DNA from 4 places in the Micromonospora sp. NPDC050686 genome. Region 1 is predicted to be linked to each of the others. Evidence: riboswitches for the same ligand, from Rfam matches in the RefSeq annotation. Region 1 holds a riboswitch; each other region holds the start of a gene.

Region 1 (4,210 bases):
GTTCACCCCATCGGCCTGCTCCGATGGCCCCGCCGGTTCAACCGGAGGCCGGACCGCCCGCGAACTGCAGTCGGACCCGGCGCCTTGGTTACCATCCGGGGCGTTCATCCGCGACGGTTGAACCGTCCGGGCCATCGGGCCGTACCCAGCACCGGATCGTCAGGAGACTCAGCATGGGCGCCGACCACCCGCGTACCGCCCCGCCCGCCCCACCGGGCGTGCGGCGGATCCTCGTGGCGACCGTGGTCCCGCTGTTCCTGCTCACCGTGATCGCCGCGGTGGTGCTCTGGCCCCGCGACGCGCCAAGCGGCGAGCCCGCCGCCGAGGTGCCCCGCTACCAGGGCACGGTCACCCGGGTCGTCAGCGAGTCCTGCCCGCCGGCCCCGGACACGCCAGAGGGCGGGCCGGACGGTGGGCAGCGCCGCTGCGGCACGGTCACCGTGCGGGTGGCGCAGGGGCCGGACGCCGGCCGGGAGGTCCAGACCCCGGTGCCGGACGGCCCCGGCGCGCCGACCGTGACCGCGGGCGACGAGATCATCCTGGTTCAGCTGACCGACCCGGCCGATCCGCAGGCGAGCCGCTACGACATCGCCGAACACCAGCGCGGTACGCCGCTGGTCTGGCTGGTGGTGGTCTTCGCCGCCGCCATCGTCGCGTTCGGGCGGTGGCGCGGGCTGGCCGCGCTGGGTGGCCTCGCCGCGAGCTTCGCCATCCTGCTGACCTTCGTGCTGCCCGGGATCGGCGCCGGCCAGTCGCCGCTGCTGGTCGCGGTCGTCGGCTCGGCACTGATCATGTTCGTGGTGCTGTACCTCACCCACGGGATCACCGCGCAGACGTCGGTCGCCGTGCTCGGCACCCTCGGCAGCCTGGTGCTGACCGGTGTCCTCGGCGCACTGGCCACCGGGGCCACCCACCTGACCGGGTACGGCAGCGAGGACGCCACCACGCTCTCCATGTTCCAGCAGGACGTGGACCTGCACGGCCTGCTGCTCGCCGGGATCGTCATCGGCTCGCTCGGCGTGCTCGACGACGTGACCATCACCCAGGCGGCGACCGTCACCGAGCTGGCGCACGCCAACCCGGAGCTGTCCCGCCGGCAGCTGTACCGGGCAGCCACCCGGGTCGGCCGGGCGCACATCGCCTCCGTGGTCAACACCATCGTGCTGGCGTACGCGGGCGCCTCGCTGCCGTTGCTGCTCCTGCTGGTGGCCGACTCCCGGCCGGTGGGCCAGCTCCTCACCAGCGAGTTCCTGGCCCAGGAGATCGTCCGCAGCACGGTGGCGACGCTGGGGCTGGTCGCCGCCGTTCCGCTCACCACCGGCCTGGCCGCGCTCGTCACCACCGCCGGCCGGCGGGCCGGCGGGTCGACACCGGCCGCGCCCCCGACCCGCCGCCCGCCGACCGACCCCGACGTCGCGCTGGAGGCGCTCGGCGCCCCGCGAACATCGACCACCACCACGCCCCCGGGCCGGTGGCCCGATCCCGGAAGGAGCACGGACGACGCATGGTGACACCGCAGAGCGTGACGGACCACGCCGCCACCCATGTCAAACGTGTCACTGGTTACCGCCCTCGATTCCGAAAATACGGCTTTGGTCGGGTTCCGGACGTAGCTCACCGGCCCGGCTCTCGGGTAACCTCGCTGCCGGTCACCGCCGAAGGCGCGCAGCGGCGCCTGCGGTGCCACCGCCCAATCGCCGCTCGGCGAGCCGGGGAACCAGGTACGTGGGGTGAAGCCGCGCCAGCGGCCGGGGCAACTTCCGTCCCGAATCCGTCAGCTAACCCGGTCGGCGGTCGAGGGAAGGGAACACTGTGACGGCACCCCTGCGCCACTGGTTGACACCGGTGGTGGCCGTGCTCACCGCACTCACCATCGTCACCGGGCCCCTCCCGGCGACGGCCGCCCCGAACACCCCCAAGCCGTCCGGGCACGAGGAGGACAACGATCCTCCGCTCCTCAACGACGTGCTGGAGCAGACCAACCGGGGCTACTTCCGGGCCAAGGCCAAGCTGGCGAAGTCCAAGCAGCGTCAGCTCGCGCTCGCCCTCGAGGTCCGCCGCGCGCAGAGCGAGCTGGACCGGCTGACCCCGCAGGTGGGCAAGATTGCCGCGCAGTCGTACCGGACCGGGCGGGTGGGCGCGATGGCCGTCCTGCTGGACAGCAGCAGCCCGACCTCCTTCGTGAAGCGCGCCGCGGTGCTCGACGAGATCAACATGGTCAACGAGCGGAAGCTGGCCGAGGTGACCGAGGCCAAGCGGAAGGCCGAGGCGGCCAAGCTGGCCCTCGACGCCGAGGTGCGCGAGCAGCAGCGGCAGACGGCCATCATCGCCAAGCGCAAGGCCGAGGCGGAGAAGTCGCTGGAACTGGTCGGCGGCAAGGGCTTCACCGGGGGCCTGGTCTCGGCGACCTCACCGGTCGCCCGGGTCGGCCCCGGACGGACCTCCGACGGGGAGTGGCGTCGCGAGTCGTGCAGCGAGTCCGACCCCACCACCTCGGGCTGCGTCACGCCGCGCACGCTGCACATGTACAAGGAGGTCAAGCGGGCCGGCTTCGACCGGTTCGTCGGCTGCTACCGCTCCGGCGGGCCGTGGGAGCACCCGAAGGGACGGGCGTGCGACTGGTCGTTGCAGAACCGCGGCTTCAGCCCGTGGCACAACAAGGACACCCGGACGTACGGCAACAACCTGGCCGCCTTCCTGCTGCGCAACGCCGACCGGCTCGGCATCTACTACGTGATCTGGAACCGGCAGATCTGGTTCCCGGCGACGGGCTGGCGTTCGTACAGCGGCCCGTCGGACCACACCGACCACGTGCACGTCTCCCTGCTTTAGCGCGCCCCGCGTAACCCGGGCCGTCCCGCCGCGTGCGGGGCGGCCCGCGTCGTGCCGGGCCTCGGCGCGCAGCCGGGGCCGGCCGGACGACGCGCTCCGGGCCGTCGGCTCGGGCCTCAGCCGGCCGAGGGCGCGACCGGGTCCACCGGCCGGGCCTGGGCGGGCGCTTTCGCCGCCGCGGCGGCCGGCACCTCGGCCACCGTCCGCACCGCGCCGGCGCTCAGCCGGTACGACATGCCGACCACCGCGCACCGGCCGGCCGCCACCGCGGCCGCCAGGGCGGCGGAGTTCGACACCAGGGCCTCGACGGTCTGGGCGATGTGGATGTCCACGATCCCGTCGATGTCCTCGACGCCCCGGTCGGCCGCCTGCCGCAGGCTGGGCAGCACGGCGTCCACCACCGCGCCCAGGTGCCCGGGAGGCGGCGTACCGGTGCGGACCGCCTCGCGGGCCGCCTGGACCGCGCCGCAGGAGTCGTGGCCGAGCACCACCACCAGCGGCGTGCCGAGGATGGTCACGGCGTACTCGACGCTGCCCAGCACCTCGGGCCCGGCGGTGTGCCCGGCGGTGCGGACCACGAAGAGGTCACCCAGGCCCCGATCGAAGATGATCTCGGCGGCCAGGCGGGAGTCGGAGCAGCCCACGATCACCGCGAACGGATCCTGGCCGCCAGCGACCGCGGTGCGGCGGTCGGCGTCCTGGTTGGGATGGCGCGGCGACCCGGCGACGAACCGTCGGTTGCCGGCGCGCAGCTCGTCGAGCGCGCGCTGCGGGCTGCTCCACGGCATTCGGCTCACCTCGTCCCTCACGTACGCGGGTGGGTCGGCCGGCGATACGGCCGCAACCACCGTCACACGCGGCGGAAAGCCCGTCAAGATTTCGTGATACGGATTTCAGGTGTCGCGGGCGTCGACCGCCTGGCCCCCTGCACCGGCCGGGCCGGCGCCCGCGGCCCGGGCCAGGACCTGCGGCGCGGGCCCGAAGCCATACCATGGCCGGTATGGCGACCACAGCTGGCGCGAACGGGAGCACCCGGAACTGGACCTTCCTGACAAACCACGCGCACGTCCTGCTCGCCATCGCGCGGGACCCCACCGCCCGGCTACGCGACGTCGCCGACAAGGTCGGAGTGACCGAACGCGCCGCCCAGGCGATCGTCGCGGACCTGGAGGCCGAGGGCTACCTCCAGCGCACCCGGGTCGGCCGGCGCAACGAGTACACCGTCAACCCGGCCGGCCATTTCCGGCATCCGGCCGAGGCCGACCGCCAGGTCGGCGACCTGCTCGCGCTCTTCACTCCCGGGCCCGCCGACGAGGGCACCGCGCGGCACTGACCGGCTCCGGCCACATCGGACCGACCGTACCGTCGCTCCCGTGAC
Region 2 (4,210 bases), on a different contig from region 1:
GGTCAGGCGGACCGCATGCTGACCGCGTGGAACGCCTACCGCGCGGCGTAACCCCCCGAGCGCCAGGAAAGGTGCCGGCTCCGTCGACGGAGCCGGCACCTTTTCACGTACGCCGGGTCAGGCCGCCGACCGGCGGGTGTCGAACCCGTGCCGCCCACCGCGGCGACCCTCCGTCACGACCGGGCGGTAGGCCGGTTGACCGACCGTGGCGTACGGGTCGAGCCACACCTGGACCGCGGGACGGCCGGCCGCCGACGCAGCCTGGTCCCGCCGGGTGAGCATCGCGACGTCGACGGTGAACTCGAAGAGCCGCCAGTCCACCTGGGCGGCGGCCCGGCCGGCCAGCGCCACCCGGGCCACCCGGCCCGGATCGGTCACCGAGCGGGCCCGACCCGCCACGTACGCCTCGTCGTCGGTCTCCTCGGGCGGGAACGAGTGCAGTGCGTAGCGGCCGTCGCGTTCGAGGTCACGCCGCTTCGGCGAGTTGATGACGAAGCAGAACAGCCCCTCGTCGGTGATGACCGGGGCGACCGGGTGGACGCGGGGCCCGCCGTCGGCGCGGACGGTGGCCAGGTAGCCGAAGCCCGACCCGTACTGCTGAAAGAGACGGCGGATCCCGTCGGCGAGGCGGGGCTCGTCAGTGGCGAATTCGGACCAGGAAGCCATGCCGACATTCTATCGAACAGATGTGCTAACGCGCAGTCCGACACGCAGGTCGCCGGCACCGATCGCTATGGTGGTGCGATGCTGCTCTCCGACCGCGACCTGGTCAGCGAGATCAAGGCGGGCACGCTCGCGCTGGATCCGTTCGAGCCCACACTGGTGCAACCGTCCAGCATCGACGTACGCCTGGACCGGCTCTTCCGGGTCTTCAACAACCACCTGTACACCCACATCGACCCGTCGATGCGGCAGGACGACCTGACCTCCGCGGTGGAGGTGCCGGACGGCGAGCCGTACGTGCTGCACCCGGGCGAGTTCGTGCTCGCCTCCACGCTGGAGGTGGTCACCCTCGGCGACCAGCTCGCCGGCCGGCTGGAGGGCAAGTCGAGCCTGGGCCGGCTCGGCCTGCTCACCCACTCCACCGCCGGGTTCATCGACCCCGGCTTCTCCGGCCACGTCACGCTGGAACTCTCCAACGTGGCCAACCTGCCGATCACTCTCTGGCCCGGCATGAAGATCGGCCAGCTGTGCATCTTCCGGCTCTCGTCACCGGCCGAGCACCCGTACGGCTCGGAGGTGTACGGCTCGCGCTACCAGGGCCAACGCGGCCCCACACCGAGCCGCTCCTGGCAGCAGTGGCGCACCTGGCCCACCCGCTGACCCGCTCACTCGCCTCGGCGAGGTGTCAAGCGGCGCCCCTTCCTATACCGAATGCGTTAAGCAGGGGCCCCGCCTTACACCCGGCCGAAGCTGTTGACGGGGCCGTCGTCGACGCGCTTCATCTTGATCGGCATGCCGGCCTGGGAGGCGTGCACCACCCAGCCGCCGCCGACGTACATTCCCACGTGGTGCAGGTCGGCGTAGTAGAAGACCAGGTCACCGGGGCGCAGGTCGGCGCGACTGACCCGGGCGGTGACCCGGCGCTGCTGGCGGGCGTTGTGCGGCAGGGACACGCCGGCCTTCGCCCACGCGGCGAGCATCAGCCCCGAGCAGTCGTACGAGTTGGGCCCCTCGGCGCCCCAGACGTACGGCTTGCCGATCTGCGCGCAGGCGAACTTCACCACGGCGCCGGCGTCGCCGCCGGGCCAGGCGGCCGGGCAGGGGGCGGGACGCAGCGGGCCGCCGCCGCCGTTGCCGTACACCTGCAGGCGCAGCTTCTGCAGCCGGTCGATCTCGGCGTTGATCTGCCGCTTCTTCGCGGCGAGCTGGGCTTCGGTGCGGCTCAGCTGGACGATCAGCTCGTCCAGCGACCGTTTCTGCGCGGCCAGCCTGTCCCGCAGCTCCGCCACGCCGCGGATCTGCCGCTGCTGCCGGTCGGCGAACCGGTCGAGCAGTTCCAGGCCGTCGACCAGTTCGCTCGGTGATCGGCTGCCCAGCAGCGCGTTGACGGTGGCGACGTTGTCGCCCTTGTACGCCTCGGCGGCCAGCCCGCTGACCTGGTCCATCGCCAGATCGACCTGGAGCTGGAGGGGTTCGATCCGCTTGCCGAGCGCCTGCGCCTGACGGCGCTTGCCGGCCAGGCCGACGCGGGTGGCGTTGTGCTGTTCGATGATCGGTTCGAGCCGGTTCCAGTCCCGGTCGATCCGGCCTTCGATCTCGGTCACGGAGGGCTCGGCGTGGGCCGCCGTGGCGCCACCGGTCAGGACTGCGGCGACGCCGACCAGGGCGGCGACTGCGGTGGTGAAGCGGGACCAGTGTGTACGCGGCGCGCCCGTCGGCTGGCCGGGAACCGGCCGGACCGACAGCGGCCGCGGGGCATGGCGTGCCACCGGGGCTCCGTACTCCTTCACGTCGACCGCCTACCGGGTTAGCTGACGGGTTCGGGCGGGAAGGGGTCGCCCTACCGCAGTGGCTGCGGATTCACCCCGGCGTACCTGGGTCCCCGGCTCGCCCGGAGGCGACTCGGCGGTGTCCGACCGTCACCTCCCGGGTTGGGTGGTGCACCTACCGGTCGACGATTCACCAGAGTAGGGATCGCCGTCACCGCGACGCAACTCACCCGGCCGTGACACTCCGTACCCGAATCGGCCACCGCGACCGTGGGACGGTGAAGGTTTTTTTCGTATCCGAATACCTTGCGGAAAGCTATTGACCGCAGGCCGCGCCGGGAGTGAGGGTGGAAACGCAGTGACCCCCATCCCTGTCTGGAGGTTCGATGCACCGCACACCCCCGCCGTCGGGCAGACGGATACTGCTGGCCGCCGCCGTCGCGACGGCCACCGCGTTCGCCACCACCGGCCCGGTCGCCGCCGAGCCGTCCCGCGCCGACCCCGCCGACCGGCAGCAGCAGTACGCCGCCGCGGCCGACGAGTACGGCGTGCCGCGCAGCGTCCTGCTCGGCGTCTCCTACCTGGAGTCCCGCTGGGACACCAACGCGGGCATGCCCAGCACCAGCGGCGGCTACGGGCCGATGCACCTGACCGACGCCGAGCAGGTCGCCTCGACCCCGTCCAGCGCGCACGTCGACTCCGACGAGGACCCGCGTGGCGACGAGTCCCGCCCGCTCACCCTGGATCCGGCCGTCGCCGCCGCACCCGCCGGCGACGTGCTGCCCCGGGCCGCCCTGCAGACCGTCGACGCCGCCGCCACGCTCACCGGCATCCCGGTGCAGACGCTGCGGACCGATGCCGCCGCGAACATCCGGGGCGGCGCGGCGCTGCTCGCCTCGTACCAGCAGGAACTGGGCGGGCCGGTCGGGGCCGGCAGCGACCCGGCGGCCTGGTACGGCGCGGTGGCCCGGTACTCCGGCGCGGACACCGAGGACGCGGCGGCGGCCTTCGCCGACGAGGTGTACGACCAGCTAGGTCAGGGTGCCAGCCGGACCACCGACGACGGCCAGCGGGTGACCCTCGCCGCCACGGCGGTGGCGCCGGACCAGTCCGGGCTGCACCGGCTCGGCCTGCGCCGCGCCGAGCGGCCGGACGGGCTGGAGTGCCCGGTCCGGCTCGCCTGCGAGTGGATCCCCGCCCCGTACGCCGAGTACGTCGACAAGAACGGCAACATCGACTACGGCAACCACGACCTCGGCAACCGGCCGGCCCAGCAGAAGATCGAATACATCATCATCCACGACACCGAGGGCTACTTCGGTCCCAGCGTCGGGCTGGTCAAGCGGGCCGACTACCTGGGCTGGCACTACACGCTGCGCTCGGTGGACGGCTACGTCGCCCAGCACATCAAGGCCAAGGACGTCGGCTGGCAGGCCGGCAACTGGTACGTCAACGCCAAGTCCATCGGCATCGAGCACGAGGGCTTCGCCGGCCACGGCACCTGGTACACCGAGGCGATGTACCGGAGCTCGGCCAAGCTAGTCCGGCACCTGGCGCTGCGGTTCCAGATCCCGCTGGACCGCCAGCACATCCTCGGCCACGACAACGTCCCCGGCATCCTTCCCGGCAACGTCGCCGACATGCACTGGGACCCGGGCCCGTACTGGGACTGGTCGCACTACTTCGACCTGATGAAGGCGCCGTTCCAGGGCACCGGCACACCGCGCACCGGCCTGGTCACCATCGACCCGGACCACGCCACCAACCGGCCGGCGTTC
Region 3 (4,210 bases), on a different contig from region 1:
GGCGCCCCCGAGCCCTACTTCGCCGCCGCCGCGCCCGAGGCTCCGCTCGGCGCCTGAGCTTCGCCGAGCCACCCGGCCGCCGCGCCGAGGGGACCCGCTCGCGCCCCGATGACCAGGGTCGTCCGGCCGTTGCCAGGACGCCGGTCGGTGGGCGAGGATCGGGCGACCTACCAGTAGGGGGACGGGTGCTCACGCGCGAGACGTTCAGCTACAGCGTCCAGGCCCGGTGCACAGCGGCCGACGCCGTGGCGCTGCTGAGCGACCTGACCCGGCAGGGGGAGCTGCACCCCCTGATCGTCCGGGTCCGCCAGTTGCCGCCGCGCCCGGGCGCCCGGGCCAGTTACGCGATCACCGACCGGCTGGCCGTCGGGCCGTTGCACTTCCCGGTCACCTACCAGGCCGACGTCCTGGTCTCCACCGAGGACGAGATCGTGACGGTGGCCCGGCAGCAGCCGGCGACCACCGTACGCAACCACACCCGGCTCCGCCGGGAGGCCGACGGCGTGCTCCGGGTCGACGTGGAGATCACCCTGTCCGCGCCCGCGCCGCTGTTCGCGTACGCGTTCCGGCAGGCCCGGTCGGCGCACCTGGCGCTGGCCGCCCGGCTCGGCGAGGTGCTGGACCGCGACCCGGGCCCCGCCCCGACCGGGGGTTGACCGGGCCTTCGGCGACAGCGCGGCCCGGTGACCCGCGCGGGTCACCGGGCCGGGTCGGGTCGGCTCAGTAGACCGACAGGTGCACGTGGTTGGTGTGGTCGCTGGACGGGTCGCCGCCGGCCCCGCTGTACGACTTCCACCCGCTGCTGGGCAGCCAGATCTGCCGGTACCAGATCACGTAGAGCACGGCGAGCCGGTCGGCGTTGCGGACGAAGTACGCGGCCAGGTTGTTGCCGTACGTCTTGTCCCCGCCGGTGGCGTCCCCGCCGAAGCCTCCCTTCTGGGCGGCGAAGTCGCAGGCCCGGCCCTTGGGATGCTCGCCGGAGCCGCCGCTGCGGTAGCAGGAGACGTACCGGGTGAAGCCGGCGGCCTTGGCCTGTTCGAGCGCGTGCAGGGTGCGGGGGGTGATGCAGCCGCTGGCCGGGGTCGGGTCGTCGACGCTGCACGACTCGGACGGCCAGGAGCCGTCGGAGTTGCGCGGCGCCGGCTTCGCGTTGACGGTCGAGGTGCCGCCGGTGCCGCTGCCGCCGGTGCTGGTGCTGCGCTGGGCGGCCGCGCGCCGGGCCTCGGCCGCGGCGACCTCCAGCGCCTTCTCGGCCTGCTCCTTGCGCTTGGCCATCACCTGCACCTGCTTGCGCTGCTCGACGATCTCACCGTCCAGCGCGGTCTTGGTGCGGGTGGCCTGGTCGCGGGTCTCCAGCAGGCCGCGCACGGCCCGGTCCTCGTTGGCGGCCACCTGGCCCAGCGCGGCGGCCCGGTCCATGAAGTTCTCCGGGTTGCGGCTGCTCAGCAGCGCCGCCGCGGTGCCGAGCCGGCCGGTCCGGTACGCCACCCCGGCGATCTCGCCGACCTTGGCGTCGCGGACGCCCAGCTCACCCTCGATGGTCTTGAGCTGGGTGGCGAGCGCCTGCTGGCGCTTGGTGGACCGGGTCAACGCGGTGCGGGCGTCGAGCCAGCCCTTGCTGGCCGCGTCGAGTTGGTCGCGCAGTTTCTCGGTGCCGCCCTCGTGGTCGGTGCCGGGCGCCTTGGCGAGCGGCGCGGCGGACGCCGTCACGGCCGGCACGGCGCCGACGCCGAGGGCGAGGGCGAGGGTCACCACCATCAGGGCCGCCATCCGGGCGGCGGTTCGTCTCACGGGGCCCACTACTGGCATGCACATGTCCTTCCGTCAGCCGCCGGCCGGGTTAGCTGACGGGTTCGGGACGGAAGATCCCTACCGCTGACGCGGATGCACCCCACGGACATGGTTCCCCGGCTCGCCACGGGCGGCGATTAGGCGGCGGCCACCGCAGGCGCCGGCGGGCGCCGCTCGGCGGAGGCCGCGGTCGAGCCTACCGGTGAGTCACCGAGCCCACCCCCGGTTGCTCCCGACAACCGGTGGGGCAAGAGTTGCAAATGGTGCATATGGCCACGGCGTCGGGAAAGAATTAAGGTTGTGCTAAATGCCACTCGATCGACCGGCCGGCCTCTGCTGACACTCCGGAGTCGGCTCGCGGCGGCGGGTGCCCGGTCGAGGGGCCTCGGCCGGGCGCCCGCCCGCTCAGCCCGCGTCGAGGACGGTCAGCCGCTGGGTGGCTCGGGAGAGCGCGACATAGAGCGTGCGCACCCCGGACGGCTCGGCCCGGATCTCGCTCGGCGCGACCAGCACCACCCCGTCGTACTCCATGCCCTTGGCCTGAAGGCTGTTCACCACCTGCAACCGTGGGTCGGCCAACCCGGCGAGCCAACCGGCCACCTCGTCCCGGCGCGGCACCGGCGCGATCACTCCCACGGTGCCCTCCACCTCGCCGAGCAGCGCGCCGGCCGCCTCGACCGTGGCGGCCGGCAACTGCGACGCCGGCACCACTCGCTGCACCGGGTCCACCCCCGTGGAGCGCACCGCGGTGGGCAGCGCCAGGTCCGGGTGCAGCCGGCGGATCTCCGCCGCCGCCACCGCGAAGATCTCCGCCGAGTTGCGGTAGTTGGTGGTGAGCGTGAACCGGTGCCGGCGCCGCCGGCCCAGCGCCTGGTCGCGGGCCCGGTCCAGCTCCGCCGGGTCGCCCGCCCAGGCGGTCTGGGCCGGGTCGCCGACCACCGTCCAGGAGGCCAGCCGGCCCCGCCGGCCGATCATGCGCCACTGCATCGGCGAGACGTCCTGCGCCTCGTCAACCACCACGTGCGCGTAGTCGCGGTAGTCCTCGGGGCGCTCCCGCGCCGCCTCGCGGGCGGCCCGCTGCCGGTCGGCGAAGGTGCTCAGCTCACGGACCCCGCCGGCCAGCTGGAACGGGTCCCGCCGCCGCCGCTTCGGCAGCACCGGCTTGCCCAGCAGCGCGTCCAGCTCGTCCAGCAGCGCCACGTCGGCCACGGTCGGTCCCTGCCGGTCCAGCGACCGGTACGCCCCGACCAGCAGGTCCGTCTCCGCCCCGGACAGGAGCCCGCCGGCGTAGCGGCGCAGCCGCTCGGGACGGGCCAGCCAGTCCAGCACGTGCCGCGGGTGCAGCCGCGGCCACCACGCCTTCAGGAACTCCCGGAACTCCGGCCGCTCGATGATCTCGTCCTCGAACACGGCCTGCTCCGGCAGGCGCCCCCCGGCCAGCCGGCGGGCCTGCGCCCAGAGCGCGGCCAGTACCGCGTCGAAGGCGGCTCGGCGGACCTCGTTGCGCCGCGCGCCCCGGGACAGCGTCCGGTCCCGGATGCCGTCCAGCTCGCGGCGCTCCAGCCGCAGCAGCTCACCCCGGTGCAGCAGGCGCAGCTCGTCCGGCCCGTCCGGCACCGCGTCCCGGACCGCCCGCTCCAGCACCCGGCGCATCCGCAGCGAACCCTTCACCGCCGCCACCTCCGGCGGGTCGGTGCGGGTCGCGGTCGAGCCGGGGAAGAGGGTGCCCAGCGAGTGCAGGGTGGCGGTCTCCTCGCCCAGCGAGGGCAGCACCGAGGCGATGTACTCGACGAAGACCGTGGACGGCCCGACCACCAGGATGCCGCCGCCGGCGTACCGGCCGCGGTCGGAATAGAGCAGGTACGCCGCCCGGTGCAGGGCCACCGCCGTCTTGCCGGTGCCCGGCCCGCCGGAGACGATCGTCACCCCGGAACCGGGGGAGCGGATCGCCTCGTCCTGCTCGCGCTGGATGGTGGCGACGATGTCCCGCATGCCCCGGCCGGTGGCCCGGGACAGGGTGGCCAGCAGGGCGCCGTCGCCGACCACGGCCAGCTCCGCCGGCGCGGCGGCCGGGTCGAGCAGGTCGTCCTCGATCCGGGTCACCTTCTCGCCGGTGGACTGGATCGTGCGCCGCCGCACCACGCCCTGCGGATCGGCCGGGGTGGCCTGGTAGAACGCCGCGGCGGCGGGGGCCCGCCAGTCCACCACCAGCGTCTCGGCGTTCTCGCCGCGGATGCCGAGCCGGCCCACGTGCAGCACCCGCCGGTCCCGCAGGTCGAGCCGGCCGAAGACCAGCCCCTCGTGCTCGGCGTCCAGCACGTGCCGCCGCTGGGCGGCGTGGAAGACCATCGCGTCCCGCTCGACCAGGGCGCCGAAGTTGCCGACCCGGGCCAGCCGGTAGCCGTCCCGCTCGGCCTGG
Region 4 (4,210 bases), on a different contig from region 1:
CTGTCCCTTCGCCAGCCAGGCGACGCCGAAGGCGAGCACGGCGACGATCTCGCACCACAGCAGCGGCCGCACCGCGTCCCGGGTGGCGGCCGGCAGGGCGTTGCTGGCCAGCGCCAGCCCGACGGCGACGAGGATGACCACCCCGCAGCCGCGGTAGAGCGGGTCGCGGCCCGGTTTCTCGGCGGCCAGCCGGGGCCGGCTCGGACCGCTGCGGGCGAACAGGAAGCAGAACGCGGCCAGCAGCAGGAACAACGCGGCGGCGAAGACCTGGTGCAGCCGGCCGATCAGTCGGTCGGTGGCGTCCGCGCCGGCGGTGGCGGCGGGCAGCAGCGCCACCAGGATGGACAGCGCCCCGGCGATCGTGCTGAGCACGTCGTCGATCCGGGCGTAGCGGTAGCAGAGGAGGAAGACGCCGATGGCGCACATGCTGCCGACCAGGACGTCCCGCACACCGGTGTGGTAGTAGGCGCTGATCGAGTCGAGCAGCACCAGCCGCCCGGCGCGTACGGCCTCGCCGGCGATCAGCAGGAACGGCAGGGCGATGCCGAGCACGCCGACGCCGAGGCGCAGCCGGCGCACGGTGAGCGCATCCTGTGACGGCCTCACGGGCATGACGACTCCTCCCGGCCGGCCGGTTCGTCCGGCCCATCCTCCCGGCCGGCCGGCTCGTCCGGCACAGTCCGACCGAAGTTGGACAGATCCACGATAACGGTTCGAGAGTGGACCCCACGGTCTTGCCCCGCCGGACTACGGTTGAAACCGGGCTCCGATAATCTCCCGGGCGACCGTCGTCCGGGTGTGTCCACCACGGGGTAAGGAGATCGACATGTCGCCCCCCACCACCCGCACCCGCCGGGCCGCAGCGCTGGTCGCGCTCGCGGTCGCCGGGAGCATGTTCGTGCCGATCGGCGCCGCCCAGGCGGCGCCCCGCGAGCAGTCGCCGGCCGCCCGGCAGCTGACCGCGCCGGTCACCACCGGTGTCGTCACGACGGTCAACGCCAGTGCCACCCTGGCGCTGGCGCAGCCCACCCTCAAGCAGGGTGCCCGCGGCACCGCGGTGACCAGCCTGCAACGCCGGCTGGTGGCGCTGCACTACGACGTCGGCGCGGTCGACGGTGTCTTCGGGTCGTCGACGTTCCACGCGGTGGTCGCCTTCCAGAAGGTGAACGGCCTGTCGCGCGACGGCATCGTCGGGCCCAGGACCTGGGCGGCGCTGAGCAAGCCGGTGGTCCCGAAGCCGCGATACAAGCACTCCGGCCTCTCGCTGGAGGCGAACCTGTCCAAGCAGGTGCTGTACCTGGCCCGCAACGGGCAGGTGATCCGGATCCTGGACGCCTCCGGCGGCAAGGCCAGCACCCCGACCGTCCGGGGGAACTACAAGATCACCCGACGGATCGACGGTTGGCGGCAGAGCGACCTCGGGTTGCTGTGGCGGCCGAACTACTTCTACCGGGGCTACGCCATCCACGGCGCCACCTCGGTGCCGGCCTACCCGGCCAGCCACGGCTGCGTACGGGTGACGGTGCCGGCGATGAACCGGCTCTGGGGCACGATCAAGGTCGGCCTGCCGGTGCACGTCTACGCCTGAGCGCCAACTGCGACGAACGCCCGGCCGGGAAACCCCGGCCGGGCGTTCGTCGTCGTGCCCGCCCCGCACGGCGTGAGCCGTACGCGACGCCGGCCGGCCCCCGAACCGGGGAGCCGGGCCGAGCCGACAAGATCAGAGGCTGAGCCGCTGCCCCGGGAAGATCAGGTCCGGGCTGCCGCCGATGACGCGCTTGTTGCGCTCGTACAGCGCCTGCCAGCCACCCGCCAGGTCGCGGGCCGTCGCGATCTGCGACAGGGTGTCACCCGGCTTGACCAGGTAGTTGCCGCCGGTCGACATGGACCGAGCCGGCGCCGAGCGCCGCTCGGTGCCGCGCAAGGCACGCTGCTCGCCGCGGTCCTGACGTGAGGACCTCTTCTCGGTGCGGTGCTCGGACTTGCGCTCGGACTTCTGCGCCGACCTGCGCTCCGACTTGGTCTCGGAACGATTGTCGGACTTCGCCGAGTAGCTCTTCGTCGAGCCGCCCTTCTTGCCGCACGTCGGCCAGGCGCCGATGCCCTGACCCTTCAGCACCTTCTCGGCGACGGCGATCTGCTCGCTGCGGCTGGCCAGGTCGGCCCGCGCCGCGTACTTCTGACCGCCGTAGCCGTTCCAGGTGCTGCGGGAGAACTGCAGGCCACCGTAGTAGCCGTTCCCGGTGTTGATCTTCCAGTTGCCGCCGGACTCGCACTGGGCGATCGCGTCCCAGTTGACGCTGGCCGCCTGCGCCGCGGTGGCCGGTCCGAACAGTGCCATGGCGCCGGTCACCGCACCTGTGGCGAGCGCCCCCACGGCGACCCGGCCGGTGACCTGACGCGTGTTGGCCCGACGGTGACGGGCCTGGTATTCAGTTGCCATCTGTCGTTTCCTCCACGCCGACGAGGTGAGCTGTCGGGTTCGGGCCGAGGAGCCCGGCCGCCACAGGCGGCTTCACCCCGAGGTGCCGTGCACCGGAGAACGTTGGGTCCCCCGCTCCATGCCTGAGGTCCAGGTACCGACGGCCGGCGGCAGGATTGGGCGTTACCGACCGTGGTGTCCGCGAGGAGCGGACCCATCCGACGTTAGGAACGGTTGGTGCCGATTGCCCACTTCTTGTGAAGTTCTTCACCCGGAAGGGCGATCGGGCGCTTCCCGGGTTGCGCCGGTGCGCAAAGGGTGGATGATGCCGCACCCCTGGCGTCCTTCCTGGACGGTGAACACCTGCGGTGAGCTGGGCGGATGCGGTCGGCCACGAGGCGGAGGGCGGCGTCGCCGTCCACCTGGCGCACCGGCCGGCGCGCCTTCCCCGCCGCACCGGCACGTTCCTCCGGGCGCCGGGACCGGAGGGCCGCCTCGCGCCGCCCTCACCACCGCCGCCCGGCCGGAAGGGTCACTGTCCGTAGGCGACTACGGAGTCGCTCTCGCCTTTGCGGTGACGGCTCTGCTGGTGTCCGGAATGGATCCTGGCGACGCAGTTCCCCCGGTGCGCCGCAACCGGCGCCCGCCAGCAGCCGCCGGTCAGGGGGCGGGGTGCGCGGCGCCGCGCAGCACCGCCGCCGGCACCTGCGGAGAACGCCGTACGGCGAGGTCGGCCGGCAGCAGGGCGGACACCTCGGCGACCAGGGCGTCCAGGTCCGGGCCGGCGGAGTGGCTGCGCACCCGCACCCCGGCCCGCTCGCACAGCCCGCGGATGTCCTCCGGCACCGCCGGCGGGTCGGGCAGCGGGGTGTCCCCCAGTAGCACGGGGACCACCGGGATCTCCCAGCGCAGCGCCCGGCGGATCTCTCGGCGCACGTAGTCGCGCGGGTCGTCCAGCCGGCGCCTGCCCTGGTCGTCGAGCACGCTGAGCCAGTACGGGCCGATCAACGTCAGCAGCACGTGGCTGCCCTGGAGCCGGGTCCACAACTCCGGCGGGAAGGCGGTGCCCGGGCGTACCGACCGGTGGTCCCTGAAGACGTGCCGGGCCCCGAAATCGGCGCGCAGCCGCTCGTCGATGAGGTCGGCGCCGAACATCGCGTCGTGCGTCCGATAATTGACAAAGATTCCTGTCATCTGACAGCTCCCGCCTTCACAGACGCGTTCCCTCCGGACCGATAATGGTCATCGGGAAACGTGAGCCGCATTCATCGGACCGCGCTGCTCACGTTCTCGAGAAGTACCGGCGGAAAACGCCCGTCGCTGGCAGGATATCCCTCTCCCCCGGTCACCGCGGGCGGACCGACAGAAATCAGCACACGGGAGACTGCCGACCGGGTAGCGGCGTAGTGCTCGCCCTCCCGGTGCACCAGGGCCCGCCACCAGGTCAGCGCGCGGGCGCCACCCGCAGGGCGGTGGTCAGCGCCGGCATCAACTGCCGGACGGCCTCGTCGTCGCGCCAGCGCCGCACCACCCGATTCAGTTGGCGCAGGTCGTAGCGGGCGGTGGCGGAGTCCACCGACCGCACCGTCTCCAGCGCCGGGCCGACCACCGCGGCGGCCCGGTCCAGCTGCCGCTGACCGGCCAGGGCCAGCGCCAGCCGGGCCGCGTACCGGGCACGGGCGCGCTGCGCGGTGGGCGGCAGCAGGTCCAGTTCGGCGCCGAGGATCGCCGCCGACTCGTCCAGCCGGCCCAGGTCGTGCAGGCTCCACGCGGTGACGAAGCGCATCG

What was found. Region 1 has a riboswitch for cyclic di-AMP ahead of AB0H57_RS05105 (hypothetical protein). Riboswitches for the same ligand answer to the same signal wherever they lie in the genome.
Region 2: linked by a shared signal. The riboswitch ahead of AB0H57_RS10360 (NlpC/P60 family protein) and the one ahead of AB0H57_RS05105 (hypothetical protein) in region 1 are both predicted to bind cyclic di-AMP.
Region 3: linked by a shared signal. The riboswitch ahead of AB0H57_RS09665 (hypothetical protein) and the one ahead of AB0H57_RS05105 (hypothetical protein) in region 1 are both predicted to bind cyclic di-AMP.
Region 4: linked by a shared signal. The riboswitch ahead of AB0H57_RS10045 (transglycosylase family protein) and the one ahead of AB0H57_RS05105 (hypothetical protein) in region 1 are both predicted to bind cyclic di-AMP.

What each region holds. Positions count from the first base shown of each region.
Region 1 covers NZ_JBFAID010000003.1:269,909-274,118, reverse strand. Annotated here, with positions in the region: gene AB0H57_RS05110 (YibE/F family protein) at 174-1,511, shown strand; cyclic di-AMP (ydaO/yuaA leader) riboswitch at 1,678-1,808, shown strand; gene AB0H57_RS05105 (hypothetical protein) at 1,813-2,832, shown strand; gene AB0H57_RS05100 (carbonic anhydrase) at 2,949-3,620, opposite strand; gene AB0H57_RS05095 (MarR family winged helix-turn-helix transcriptional regulator) at 3,824-4,165, shown strand.
Region 2 covers NZ_JBFAID010000010.1:34,368-38,577, reverse strand. Annotated here, with positions in the region: gene AB0H57_RS10375 (zinc metalloprotease) at 1-51, shown strand, start outside; gene AB0H57_RS10370 (pyridoxamine 5'-phosphate oxidase family protein) at 118-666, opposite strand; gene dcd (dCTP deaminase) at 745-1,323, shown strand; gene AB0H57_RS10360 (NlpC/P60 family protein) at 1,398-2,432, opposite strand; cyclic di-AMP (ydaO/yuaA leader) riboswitch at 2,444-2,581, opposite strand; gene AB0H57_RS10355 (N-acetylmuramoyl-L-alanine amidase) at 2,819-4,210, shown strand, end outside.
Region 3 covers NZ_JBFAID010000008.1:125,789-129,998, forward strand. Annotated here, with positions in the region: gene AB0H57_RS09655 (STAS domain-containing protein) at 1-57, shown strand, start outside; gene AB0H57_RS09660 (SRPBCC family protein) at 186-656, shown strand; gene AB0H57_RS09665 (hypothetical protein) at 721-1,800, opposite strand; cyclic di-AMP (ydaO/yuaA leader) riboswitch at 1,814-1,945, opposite strand; gene AB0H57_RS09670 (AAA family ATPase) at 2,197-4,210, opposite strand, start outside.
Region 4 covers NZ_JBFAID010000009.1:86,187-90,396, reverse strand. Annotated here, with positions in the region: gene AB0H57_RS10055 (DUF998 domain-containing protein) at 1-612, opposite strand, end outside; gene AB0H57_RS10050 (L,D-transpeptidase family protein) at 827-1,588, shown strand; gene AB0H57_RS10045 (transglycosylase family protein) at 1,721-2,443, opposite strand; cyclic di-AMP (ydaO/yuaA leader) riboswitch at 2,444-2,615, opposite strand; gene AB0H57_RS10040 (toll/interleukin-1 receptor domain-containing protein) at 3,083-3,616, opposite strand; gene AB0H57_RS10035 (helix-turn-helix transcriptional regulator) at 3,867-4,210, opposite strand, start outside.